Linked DNA regions of Phreatobacter stygius. The protein of the gene in region 3 interacts with the protein of the main gene of each other region in a pairwise test. Links are inferred from orthologs where the notes say so. Each region holds a gene or a part of one and is shown on either strand. Other genes may lie near its edges.

Region 1 (4,101 bases), 3.9 Mb from region 3 along the record:
GGTCGTTAAGGCGATATCGCGTCACGCTTTCATTGTTGGTCAAGGTAAAGGGACATTTACCGCTTTGCCGGGGTTTTGACAGGAAACATGAAACAACCGGGCGGGTACATCGTCTCCTCTTGGAGCCCGTGCAGATGTCGTCAAGTCCCGCCGGCGTGCCGCCCGAAGCCGGCGACAGAGTGTCTGAGACCATCATCGCCGAAGCCCTGTCGATTGCCCTGCTGGCCCGGGTACGCACCATGCGCGTTCTGCTCGAGACCGAAGATGGCGGCCTTGTGCCGGCCTCGGACGCTGCCGTCCTGCACGGCCGCCTGGAAAAGATCGAGGCTCAACTCGAGGCGCGCCGCCGCCCGCCCGACGACCAAGGGGTCGACATCGTCTATCTCGATTGATGGTCTTCCCATCAATCCTGATTGATCGGTTTCGGTCGATCCCGATTGGTCGGCTTGTTCATCAATCCCGATCGATGAGCCGGCCTTCAGCGGCTGCCGTCGTCTTCCAGCACGCTGGTCAGCACCCTGCGGATCGCCGCCTGGCGTTGCGCGGTCTGCACCTTGGCGCCCATCAGGTCGGTGACATAAAACACGTCCACCGCCTTCTCGCCGAAGGTCGCGACATAGGCCGAGCCGATATTCAGGCTGTGGCGCGACAGGGCGGCCGTCAGGTCGTGCAGCAGGCCCGGCCGGTCGAGCCCGGACACCTCGATCACCGTGTAGCGGTTCGACCAGGTGTTGTTGATGGCGACGTCCGGGGCGATCCGGAAGGTGCGTGAACGCTGCCGGGCCGATGATTTGCGGTGTGCCGCCGCGACCGCCTCGCCGACCTTGATCTCACCGCGCAGCGCCTTCTCGATACTGTCGGCAATACGCTTGGCGCGCCGCTCCTCGTCCTCGTCGCGATCGAAGCCACGGCTGATCGAGATCGTGTCGAGCGCCAGGCCATCGGTCGTCGTGTAGATCTGCGCGCCGATGATATTGGCGCCGGCTGCGGCGCAGGCGCCGGCGATGATCGACAGGAGCCTCGGGTGGTCGGGGGCGAGCACGGTGAGATGTGTCACCCCTTGTCCGGCGACCAGGTCGACGCGGGTCGCCAGCGACTGGCCGGCAGCCTCCGCTGCCAGCAGGAAGCGGGCATGTTCGATCTTGGTGGCGAGGTCGACCTTCAGCCAATAGGCGGCATAGTGACGGCCGATATAGGCCTCGAGCGTCGGGCCGGAGAGATCGGGCAGCGCCTCCGGCACGGTCCGGCGAAACTCCTCCTGGGCGATTTCGACCCGCCGCGTGCGGTTCACCTCCGAGAAGCCGCCGGTCACCACCGGTTCGGTTTCGTAATAGAGCGTGCGCAGCAACTGGCTCTTCCAGCCGTTCCAGACGCCGGGCCCGACGGCGATGATATCGGCCGTGGTCAGGATCAGCAGCATCTTCATGCGCTCGAGCGACTGCACCACGCCGGCGAAGGTCTCGATGGTCTTGCGGTCGCTGAGATCACGTGACTGGGCGATGGTCGACATGACCAGGTGGTTCTCGACCAGCCAGGCGACCGTTTCAGTCTCGGCCTTGGTCAGCCCGAACCGCGGCCCGAGCCGGCGCGCCACCTTGGCGCCGGCGATCGAGTGATCCTCCGGCCGGCCCTTGGAAATGTCATGCAGGAACAGCGTGATATAGAGCAGATCGCGGTTGCGTGGCTGGATCGTCTTGATCAGGTCGGCGGCCAGCCCCAGGTTCGGATCGCCGCCCCGCTCGATCTGCTGCAGCGTGCCGATGCAACGCAACAGATGCTCGTCCACCGTATAATGGTGGTACATGTTGAACTGCATCATCGCCACGACGCGGCCGAAATCCGGCACGAAGCGGCCGAGCAGGCCCGCCTCGTTCATGCGCCGGAGCACCACCTCGGCGGTATTGGCCGAGGTGAGGATGGCGATGAACAGCTGGTTGGCGATCGGATCGTGGCGCAACTTTTCGTCGACCAGCTTGAGCGAGCGGGTCAAGAGCCGCATGGCGTCGGGATGGAGCGCCAGGTTGTAGCGGTCGGCGAGCGCGAAGATGCGGATCAGGTTGACCGGGTCACGTGCGAAGGCCTCGGCGTCGGAGACGGTGATCCGGTCGTGATCGATCTGGAAGTCCGGGCTCTCCTTGAAGCCGCGCGGCGATTTCGGCCGGAGCCTGGCGATGAACCGGTCGAGCACCGGCGCCGGCTTTTCGTGCCGCTCTTCCAGTTCGGCGCAGAGGATGGCGGTGAGGTCGCCGACATCCTTGGCCACCAGGAAATAGTGCTTCATGAAGCGCTCGACATCGACCAGGCCCGAATGGCCGCGATAGCCGAGGCGCGGCGCCAGTTCGCGCTGCAGGTCGAAGGACAGCCGCTCCTCGGCGCGGCCGGTGAGAAAATGCAGGTGGCAGCGGACGGTCCAGAGGAACCGCTCGCAGCGCCGGAAGGTCTGCGCCTCGCGGCGGGTGAAGACGCCTTTCTTGGCGAGTTCCTCATCGGTCTTCACCCGATAGGCGTAGCGGGCGATCCAGAACAGCGTGTGCAGGTCGCGTAAGCCCCCCTTGCCGTCCTTTACATTGGGCTCGACCAGATAACGCGACTGGCCGGTCTTGCGGTGCCGCTCGTCGCGTTCGGCAAGCTTGGCGGCAACAAATTGCGGCACGGTGCCACGCACCACCTCGGCGCCGAAGCGCTGTTCCAGCTCGTTGAACAGCACCATGTCGCCGAGGATATGGCGCGCCTCCAGGATCGCGGTCCGGATGGTCTGGTCGGCGCGCGCCTGGCGGATGCATTCGTCGACCGAGCGGGTGGCGTGGCCAACCTTCAGGCCCATGTCCCACAGGCAGTAGAGAATGGCCTCGGCGACGCTCTCGCCCCAGGCGGTCTGCTTGTAGGGCAGCAGGAACAGGAGGTCGATGTCGGAGCCCGGCGCCAGCATGCCACGGCCATAACCGCCGGTCGCCACGACCGTCATCCGTTCGCCGGATGACGGGTTGTCGGAGGGGTAGAGCTTGGTGACGATCCAGTCGTAGACGACGCGGATCACGTCGTCCTGGAAGCGCGACAGGGCCTCGGCGCAGCTGCGCCCGTCGGCGTCGGCGATCAGCCGCTGCTCGGCCGTCTTGCGCGCTTCGGCAAGCCAGCGCTTGAGGATCTGGACGACAGCCGCGCGGGCTTCACGGCTATTGCCGGCATGGACGCCGACGGCGCCGATATCGCGGGCGATATCGGCGGGATCGACCAGCGGGCCGTGGTCTGCGGCCCGTCGGCGCGGGCTGACTTCGAGGGTCGTCTGATCCATCGGTTCTCACGGTCGCATACGGACTGGCGACCATACGCGTTTCGCATGGACCGCGCGATATCGCCAAGGTTTTCGATCTAGATCCCCGCGGCACCGCCGTCGGCGCGCGGGTCATGGGCGCCGAGCATAGACCGGTCCGGGAACCAGGTGACGCCGCCGGCATGGCCCATCGTATCGGAATAGGCCTCGGGAATGGTTTCGGCGGCATGGCCCATGCGCTGCAGCGCCGTGACCAGGCTGTCATCGAAGCGGTTTTCCAGGCGCAGCCCGGTGACCGCCGAACCCCAGGTGCGGCCGAGCAGCCAGCGCGGCCGGTCGAGCGTCTCGTCCAATGGCACGCCGTGACGGACATGGCGCTCGAACACCATGGCCTGGGTCTGCGGCTGGCCCTCGCCGCCCATCGTGCCATAAGAAAACACCCGGCCGTCATGGAGCCTGGCGAGAGCCGGATTGAGTGTGTGGAACGGCCGGCGCCCCGGTTCCAGCGGGTTCACCGCCTTCGGATCGAGGGCGAAGCTGGCGCCGCGGTTCTGCATCAGGAAGCCGGTCGAGCCCGAGATGCAGCCGGAACCGAATTCCCAATAGATCGACTGGATATAGGAGACGACGCGGCCCTCGGCATCGGCCGCGCCCATCCAGATTGTGTCGCCGGGCGCTGCCCGCTGCGGCCAGGCCAGTGCCTGCTTCAGCTTCACCGCCTGCGCCTCGCGGTCGAGCGCCTTGATCGTCAGGAAGTCCTGCGGATCGCCAGTGAGCCGGTCGAAATCAGTCACGAAACTGTCGCGGATCATGAAGGCGCGCTTGGTCGC
Region 2 (3,777 bases), 620 kb from region 3 along the record:
TCGCGCACTTTCTTGCGCAATGTGTTGCGATTGACCCCGAGCAGATCGGCCGCCTTGATCTGGTTGCCGCGGGTCGCCGCCAGCGCCGCCGAGATCAGCGGGATCTCCACTTCGCGCAAGACCCGGTGATAGAGGCCGGGCGGCGGCACGTCGTCGCCGAACGATTTGAAATAGGTTCCCATGTGGCGTTCCACCGAGGCCATCAGGGTCTCGTCCTCGCGTGCCGCCTCGCGCGACGACATCGGCTCCGGCGTCGACAATTCATTGTCGATGATCGGCCCGGTGATGATTTCCTGCGGATAGAGCGCGGTCAGCCGCCGGATCATGTTCTCGAGTTCACGGACATTGCCCGGCCAGCGATAGCGCTTCAGTTTCTCCATCGCGCCGGAATCGATCTGCTTGGCCGGCAGGCCCTCGCGCTCGGCCTGGGCGAAGAAGTGGCGGACCAGATCCGGAACGTCGTCGCTGCGCTCGCGCAGCGGCGGCAATCTCAGCGGCACGACATTCAGCCGGAAGAACAGGTCCTCGCGGAACATGCCCTGCTGGATCTGCTGGCGCAGGTCCTTGTTGGTCGCGGCGACGATCCGGACATCGGCCTTGATCGGCGTGCGCCCGCCAACGGTTGTATATTCGCCCTGCTGCAGCACCCTGAGCAGCCGCGTCTGGGCCTCCATCGGCATGTCGCCGATCTCGTCGAGGAACAGCGTGCCGCCTTCGGCCTGCTCGAACCGGCCGGGATTGCGCGCCTGCGCGCCGGTGAACGCGCCCTTCTCGTGGCCGAACAGCTCGCTCTCGATCAGGTCGCGCGGGATGGCCGCCATGTTGATCGCGACGAAAGGCCCGGCGCGGCGCTTGCCGTAATCATGCAGGGCGCGCGCGACCAGTTCCTTGCCGGTGCCGCTTTCGCCGACGATCATCACCGTCAGGTCGGTCTGCATCAGCCGGGCCAGGACCCGATAGATGTCCTGCATGGCCGGCGACCGGCCGACCAGGGGGATCGTGTCGGCGTCGGCCAGCGGCGCCTTGCCGCCGAGCTTGCCTTTCGGCTCGGCCAGCGCCCGCCCGACGATCGACACCAGTTCCTTCAGGTCGAACGGCTTCGGCAGGTAGTCATAGGCGCCGCGTTCGGAGGCCTTGATCGCGGTCATGAAGGTGTTCTGCGCACTCATCACCACCACCGGCAGCTCCGGCCGGAGCTTCTTGATGCGCGGCAGCAGATCGAAGGCGTTCTCATCGGGCATCACCACGTCGGTGATCACGATGTCGCCGTCGCCCTGGGCGACCCAGCGCCACAGCGTCGTGGCATTGCCGGTGAGCCTGACGTCATAACCGGCCCGCGACAGCGCCTGGTTCAGCACCGTCCGGATCGCGGCGTCGTCATCGGCGACCAGGATCGTTCCCGTCGGCATAGGTGAACCTCGTCAAAGAGCTTTGCGGCCGTTGATGTCGCCGTGCGACACGCGCGCCATGGGCAGGAGAATCCGGAACAGGGTCTTCCGGGGCTGACTGTCGCATTCGACAATGCCGCCATGGTCGCCGACGATCTTGGCGACCAGGGCGAGCCCGAGGCCGGAGCCCGAGCTCTTGGTGGTGACGAAGGGGTCGAACAGGTGCGGCAGCAGGTCGTCGGGCACGCCTGGGCCGTTGTCGCGCACGCAGACCTCGAGCGGCAGCGCGACCCGGGTCGCCGTGCCCGGCATGGTCAGCCGGACACCCGGGCGGAAGGCGGTGGAGAGCATGATCTCGCCCTCGCCGGTGTGGTCGCCGATCGCCTCGGCCGCATTCTTCATCAGGTTGAGGAAGACCTGGATCAGCTGATCGCGATTGCCGAACACCGGCGGCAGTGACGGGTCATATTCCTCGGCGAAACGGATGTGCCGGGCAAACCCCGATTGCGACAGCTTCTTCACATGTTCCAGCACGACATGGATATTGACCGGCTCGCGCTCCACCGGCCGCTCGTCGGAAAACACCTCCATGCGGTCGACCAGCTTGACGATGCGATCGGCCTCGTCGCAGATCAGCCGCGTCAGGGTGCGGTCCTGGTCGTCGACCGAGGTTTCCAGAAGCTGGGCGGCGCCGCGAATGCCCGACAGCGGGTTCTTGATCTCGTGCGCCAGCATGGCGGCGAGCGCCGTGACCGAGCGCGCCGCTCCGCGATGGGTCAATTGCCGGTCCATCTTGTCGGCAATGGTCCGTTCCTGAAGCATGACGACGACGGCGCCGGCACGCTCCGGCATCGGCGCGACATAGATGTCGACCACCCGCTCCGCGCCGTTGCGCGGCGTGCCGAGATCGACCTTGTATTCGTTGACCGGCGCGCCGCGATCGCGGACCTGCTCGATCAACGCCAGCAACGGGCTGCCGAAGGGCACCAGCTCGCGCAGGGCGTGGCGCTGCAGCACCGGAATCGAGGCCTGGAAGAAGGCTTCCGCGGCGGCATTGCCGTCGAGGATCGTGCCATCAGACGAAACGCTCACCACGGGATGCGGCAAGGCGTTCAGAATCGAATCATGCGCCTCCATCGACGAGGCGGCAGGCTTGGTCGCAAGCGTCATGCTGCAGCCCTCCAGGCCAGCGCGTCATAGGCCTCGTCGAGCGCCGCGATCACCTGTTCCGGCTGGTCGAGGGTCAGCACCCGCCGGCGCGCCGCCGACAGCGTCATGGCCGAAGCGCCGGCCTGGCCGGCCGCCACGTCCAGGGCCCAGCCGAGATGTTTGCGGGCATGGCGCACGCCGACGGCGACGCCGTAATGGGTGAGCTGCGCCTCGTAGAGCTCGACGGCGACGTCGCGCTGGCTGGCGAGATCCGGATCGGCCGGCACCGCCATGCCGGCCAGGTGGGCCGCCACCTGGGCCAGGAACCAGGGTTTGCCCTGGGCGCCGCGGCCGATCATCACGGCATCGGCCCGCGCCCTGTCCAGGCAATCGGAGGCCTGCTCGACGGTCGCGACATCGCCATTGGCGACCAGCGGCACGCCGATGGCGGCGCGCACCTCAGCGATCAGCGACCAATCCGCCTGCCCCTTGTAGAACTGCTGGCGGGTGCGGCCGTGCACGGTGATCAGCTGGATGCCCGAGGCCTCGGCGCGGCGCGCCAGCTCCGGCGCATTGATCGATGCCTCGTCCCAGCCGAGTCGCATTTTCAGCGTCACCGGCACATCGACTGCCGCAACGGTGGCCTTGATCAAATTTTCAGCAAGATCGAGGTCGCGCATCAGCGCCGAACCGGCATAGCCGCCGGTCACCCGCTTGGCCGGGCAGCCCATGTTGATGTCGATGACCTTCGCGCCGGCACCGGCGGCCACCTTGGCCCCCTCGGCCATCCAATGCGGCTCGCAACCGGCGATCTGGACCACGTGCAGGTCGAGCCCGTCGCCTTCGGCGCGCAGGCGCGCCTCTTCCTCGCCCAGCGCCAGGTCGTCGCTCGGCACCATCTCGGACACCACCCAGCCGGCGCCGAAGCGCGCCACCATCCGGCGGAACGGCGCATCGGTGACACCCGACATCGGCGCAAGCGCCACCGGGCTGGCGATCCGATGCTGGCCAATCGACAAAGCCACGGCCGAAGGCGTCGTGGTCGAAATGTGAGCCATCCGAATGCCTATTTCCTGTGCGTCTAACTGAGTGCCTACAGTTTAGACATCATTGCCGCACTGCACAAGAGGATTGCTGTGCTGATCGACAGGAAGACAGCCGCGGCCCGGGCTGCCGGCGCGGAATTCCCGCCCGGGCCATGGCCTCATCATGCGGCCAAGGCGGACCGGCGCCGGAAGGC
Region 3 (3,533 bases):
CCTGCCCCGAGCCGCCCCGCCATTGCCGGCCGCGCCACCCCGGACTCACTCCGCCGCGCGCAGCGCCTTCAGGACCCCGGGCAAGACCTCCGGCAGGTCCTCGGCGATCAATCCGATGCCCGCCGCAAGCCCTGCCTCGCCATGCAGCCAGACGCCGGCCGCCGCCGCCTCGAAAGCCGGCATGCGGGCCGCGAGCAGGCCGGTGACGATGCCGGCCAAGACGTCGCCGGATCCGGCGGTGGCCAGCCAGGGCGGCGCATTGGCGGCGATCGCCGCGCGTCCATCGGGCGCCGCGACCACCGTGTCCGGCCCCTTGAGCACCACCACGGCGCCGGCCCGTGCGGCGGCGCTGCGGGCCGCTTCGAGCTTCGAGCCGGCCTGATCCGGCCCGAACAGCCGGCCGAACTCGCCGGCATGGGGCGTCAGCACCACCGGCCGCTCGGCCCAGGCCTTGATGCCGGCGAACAGCTTGTCGGCCTCGCCGGCAAAACTCGTCAGCGCATCGGCGTCGAGCACGGTGGCGGCCCCGCTCGCCAGCGCCTCGGCGACGAGGCCCCGCGTGGCCTCGCCGAGGCCCAGCGCCGGGCCGAGGCAGACCGCATTGCGGCGCTGGTCGGCGAGGATCTCGCTCAAGCCGGTGACCCCGTCCATGCGCATCAGCATGATGGCGGTCAGATGGGCGGCATTGACGCTGAGCGCTTCCGGCGGCGAGGCGAGCGTGACGAGCCCTGCCCCGGCCCTCAGCGCACCGCGCGCCGCAAGCCGCGCGGCGCCGGTCTGGGTCAGCCCGCCGGATACCACCACGGCATGGCCGCGGTCATATTTATGGGCGGCGATGCGCGGAAACGGAAACAGGCCGCGCCACAAGGCGGGTTCGTTGACGAAAGTCTTCGGTCCGATCGCCTGCAGCACGTCATCGGAAATGCCGATATCGGCGACCCGTATGGTGCCGCAATGAAGCCGCCCCGGCAGCAGCAGGTGGCCGGGCTTGCGCCGGTAGAAGGTGACCGTCTCATGGGCCTTGACCGCGGCGCCGCGCGGCTGGCCGGTGGCCCCATCGATGCCCGAGGGAATGTCGACCGCGACCACCCGGCAGGCGGAAGCGTTCAGCCGCGCGATCAGCTCGGCCGCGGCGCCGCCGATGTCGCGTGACAGGCCCGCGCCATAAAGCGCGTCGACCACGATCCCGGCCGACGCGTCGGACCATTCCGACAAGGGCTCGATCGGCCCCTGCCACTCGGCGAAGGCGGCGGCGGCATCGGCCGCGCGGCTGTCCGGCGGGGCGTCGGCGAAGACCGTCAGGCGATAGCCGCGATGCCGCAGGATGCGCGCAACGACATAACCGTCGCCGCCATTGTTGCCGGGCCCGCAGATGACCGCGACCCGGCCGCCCAGCGGCGCCGAACGCGACACCGCATCGGCCACCGCCAGACCGGCGCGCGCCATCAGCACCTGGCCCGACGGCCCGGCGGCGATCGTCAGCCGGTCGGCTTCGGCCATTTCTATTGGCGTTAGGAGTGCGGGCATGGTCAAAAGACTGGTCAGAAGGGGCCGGCAACGTCAACTCGCGCGCTCGAAAGCAACAATTGGCCTGAAATTGCATAAAAAATATGCAAACAAGAACAATGCACCCTTACGTCGCCAGCGCTCGACATGACTTGTCTGCCTCTATTTTAAGCAATATGCCTATTTTCGGATCACTTCGAGAGCAGCATGCCTTGCCTATCCCGCCAAGACGGCATGCGGCCCTTGAAATCACGTGCCTTTTCTATTCGGGCAGCTCTGGCACGCCTCCTGCAAGCCCGCGAAATGGTCTGAGCGTCGGCACCATCCGCCGGCTCACGGGCCATAGGAGCAGACCGGAATGAAGAAGATCGAGGCGATCATCAAGCCGTTCAAACTCGATGAGGTGAAGGAAGCCCTTCAGGAGGTCGGTCTCCAGGGCATCACCGTCACCGAGGCGAAGGGCTTCGGGCGTCAGAAGGGCCATACCGAGCTCTATCGCGGTGCCGAATATGTCGTTGACTTCCTCCCCAAGGTGAAAATCGAGATCGTGATGCCGGATGAGATGGTCGAAAAAGCCATCGAAGCGATCCGTCGCGCCGCCCAGACGGGCCGTATCGGCGACGGCAAGATCTTCGTGTCGACCATCGAGGAAGCGATCCGTATCCGCACCGGCGAATCCGGCCTCGACGCCATCTGATCCCGGCTGCCAATTCCAAATTCGGCGGCCAACCCTGCTTTCGGCGGCAATAGCCGCCGTTTTGACTGAACGTGCAAACCACAAAGGAAGCACCAATGACGACTGCCAAGGACGTTCTGAAACTGATCAAGGAAAACGACGTGAAATACGTCGATCTCCGCTTTACCGACCCGCGGGGCAAGTGGCAGCACGTCACCTTTGACATCACCATGATCGACGAAGAGATCTTCGCCGAGGGCACGATGTTCGACGGTTCGTCGATCGCCGGCTGGAAGGCGATCAATGAGTCGGACATGCTGCTCATGCTCGACCCGTCGACCGCGGTCGTCGATCCGTTCTTCGCCGAGACCACGCTGTCGATCGTCTGCGACGTGCTCGAGCCGACCACCGGCGAGCCCTATGGCCGCGACCCGCGCGGCATGGCCAAGAAGGCCGAGGCCTATCTGAAGTCGACCAAGATCGGCGACACCATCTTCGTCGGCCCGGAAGCCGAGTTCTTCGTGTTCGACGACGTGAAGTTCTCGTCCGAGCCCTATCACATGGGCTTCAAGGTCGATTCCAGCGAGCTGCCGACCAATTCCTACACCGACTACGAGGGCGGCAACCTCGGCCACCGCGTCCGCACCAAGGGCGGCTATTTCCCGGTTCCGCCGGTCGACAGCCTGCAGGACATGCGCGGCGAAATGCTCGCCTCCATGGCCAAGATGGGCGTGAAGGTCGAGAAGCACCACCATGAGGTCGCTTCCGCCCAGCACGAGCTCGGCATGAAGTTCGACACCATGACCCACATGGCCGACCAGATGCAGGTCTACAAGTACTGCATCCATCAGGTCGCCAATATCTATGGCAAGAGCGCCACCTTCATGCCGAAGCCGGTGTTCGGCGACAACGGCTCGGGCATGCACGTGCACCAGTCGATCTGGAAGGGCGGCAAGCCTTTGTTTGCCGGCAACAAATATGCCGACCTCAGCCAGGAATGCCTGTGGTACATCGGCGGCATCATCAAGCACGCCAAGTCGCTGAACGCCTTCACCAATCCGTCGACCAATTCCTACAAGCGCCTGGTCCCGGGTTATGAAGCCCCGGTTCTGCTCGCCTATTCGGCGCGCAACCGTTCGGCCTCCTGCCGTATTCCGTGGACGTCCAACCCGAAGGCCAAGCGCGTCGAGGTTCGTTTCCCCGATCCGACCGCCAACCCCTATCTGGCGTTTGCGGCGATGCTGATGGCCGGCCTCGACGGCATCATCAACAAGATCGATCCGGGCGCCGCCATGGACAAGGATCTCTACGACCTGCCGCCGAAGGAACTGAAGAAGATCCCGACGGTTTG

Evidence for each region.
Region 1: the proteins of E8M01_RS34560 (region 3) and E8M01_RS15850 interact in binary tests that used the Escherichia coli proteins (3 or more experiments, as listed by UniProt). The link is inferred for Phreatobacter stygius from one-to-one orthologs.
Region 2: the proteins of E8M01_RS34560 (region 3) and E8M01_RS31560 interact in binary tests that used the Escherichia coli proteins (3 or more experiments, as listed by UniProt). The link is inferred for Phreatobacter stygius from one-to-one orthologs.

Annotation. Positions count from the first base shown.
Region 1 is NZ_CP039690.1:3,384,879-3,388,979, forward strand. The notes cover bases 279-3,601. They hold E8M01_RS15850 ([protein-PII] uridylyltransferase), read right to left. Parts: upstream 3,293-3,601; coding sequence 479-3,292; downstream 279-478. Other genes in these bases: E8M01_RS35070 (hypothetical protein), read left to right, coding at 279-392; E8M01_RS15855 (gamma-glutamyltransferase family protein), read right to left, coding at 3,370-3,601. Also shown: more of E8M01_RS35070, read left to right, coding at 1-278; more of E8M01_RS15855, read right to left, coding at 3,602-4,101.
Region 2 is NZ_CP039690.1:6,669,102-6,672,878, forward strand. What follows is about bases 491-3,489. They hold E8M01_RS31560 (two-component system sensor histidine kinase NtrB), read right to left. Parts: upstream 2,559-3,489; coding sequence 1,422-2,558; downstream 491-1,421. Other genes in these bases: ntrC (nitrogen regulation protein NR(I)), read right to left, coding at 491-1,409; dusB (tRNA dihydrouridine synthase DusB), read right to left, coding at 2,555-3,489. In the rest of the region: more of ntrC, read right to left, coding at 1-490; more of dusB, read right to left, coding at 3,490-3,595.
Region 3 is NZ_CP039690.1:7,284,916-7,288,448, forward strand. Bases 779-3,533 are described here. They hold E8M01_RS34560 (P-II family nitrogen regulator), read left to right. Parts: upstream 779-1,864; coding sequence 1,865-2,203; downstream 2,204-3,533. Other genes in these bases: E8M01_RS34555 (NAD(P)H-hydrate dehydratase), read right to left, coding at 779-1,500; glnA (type I glutamate--ammonia ligase), read left to right, coding at 2,299-3,533. In the rest of the region: more of E8M01_RS34555, read right to left, coding at 46-778. UniProt on the Escherichia coli protein: P-II indirectly controls the transcription of the glutamine synthetase gene (glnA). P-II prevents NR-II-catalyzed conversion of NR-I to NR-I-phosphate, the transcriptional activator of GlnA. When P-II is uridylylated to P-II-UMP, these events are reversed.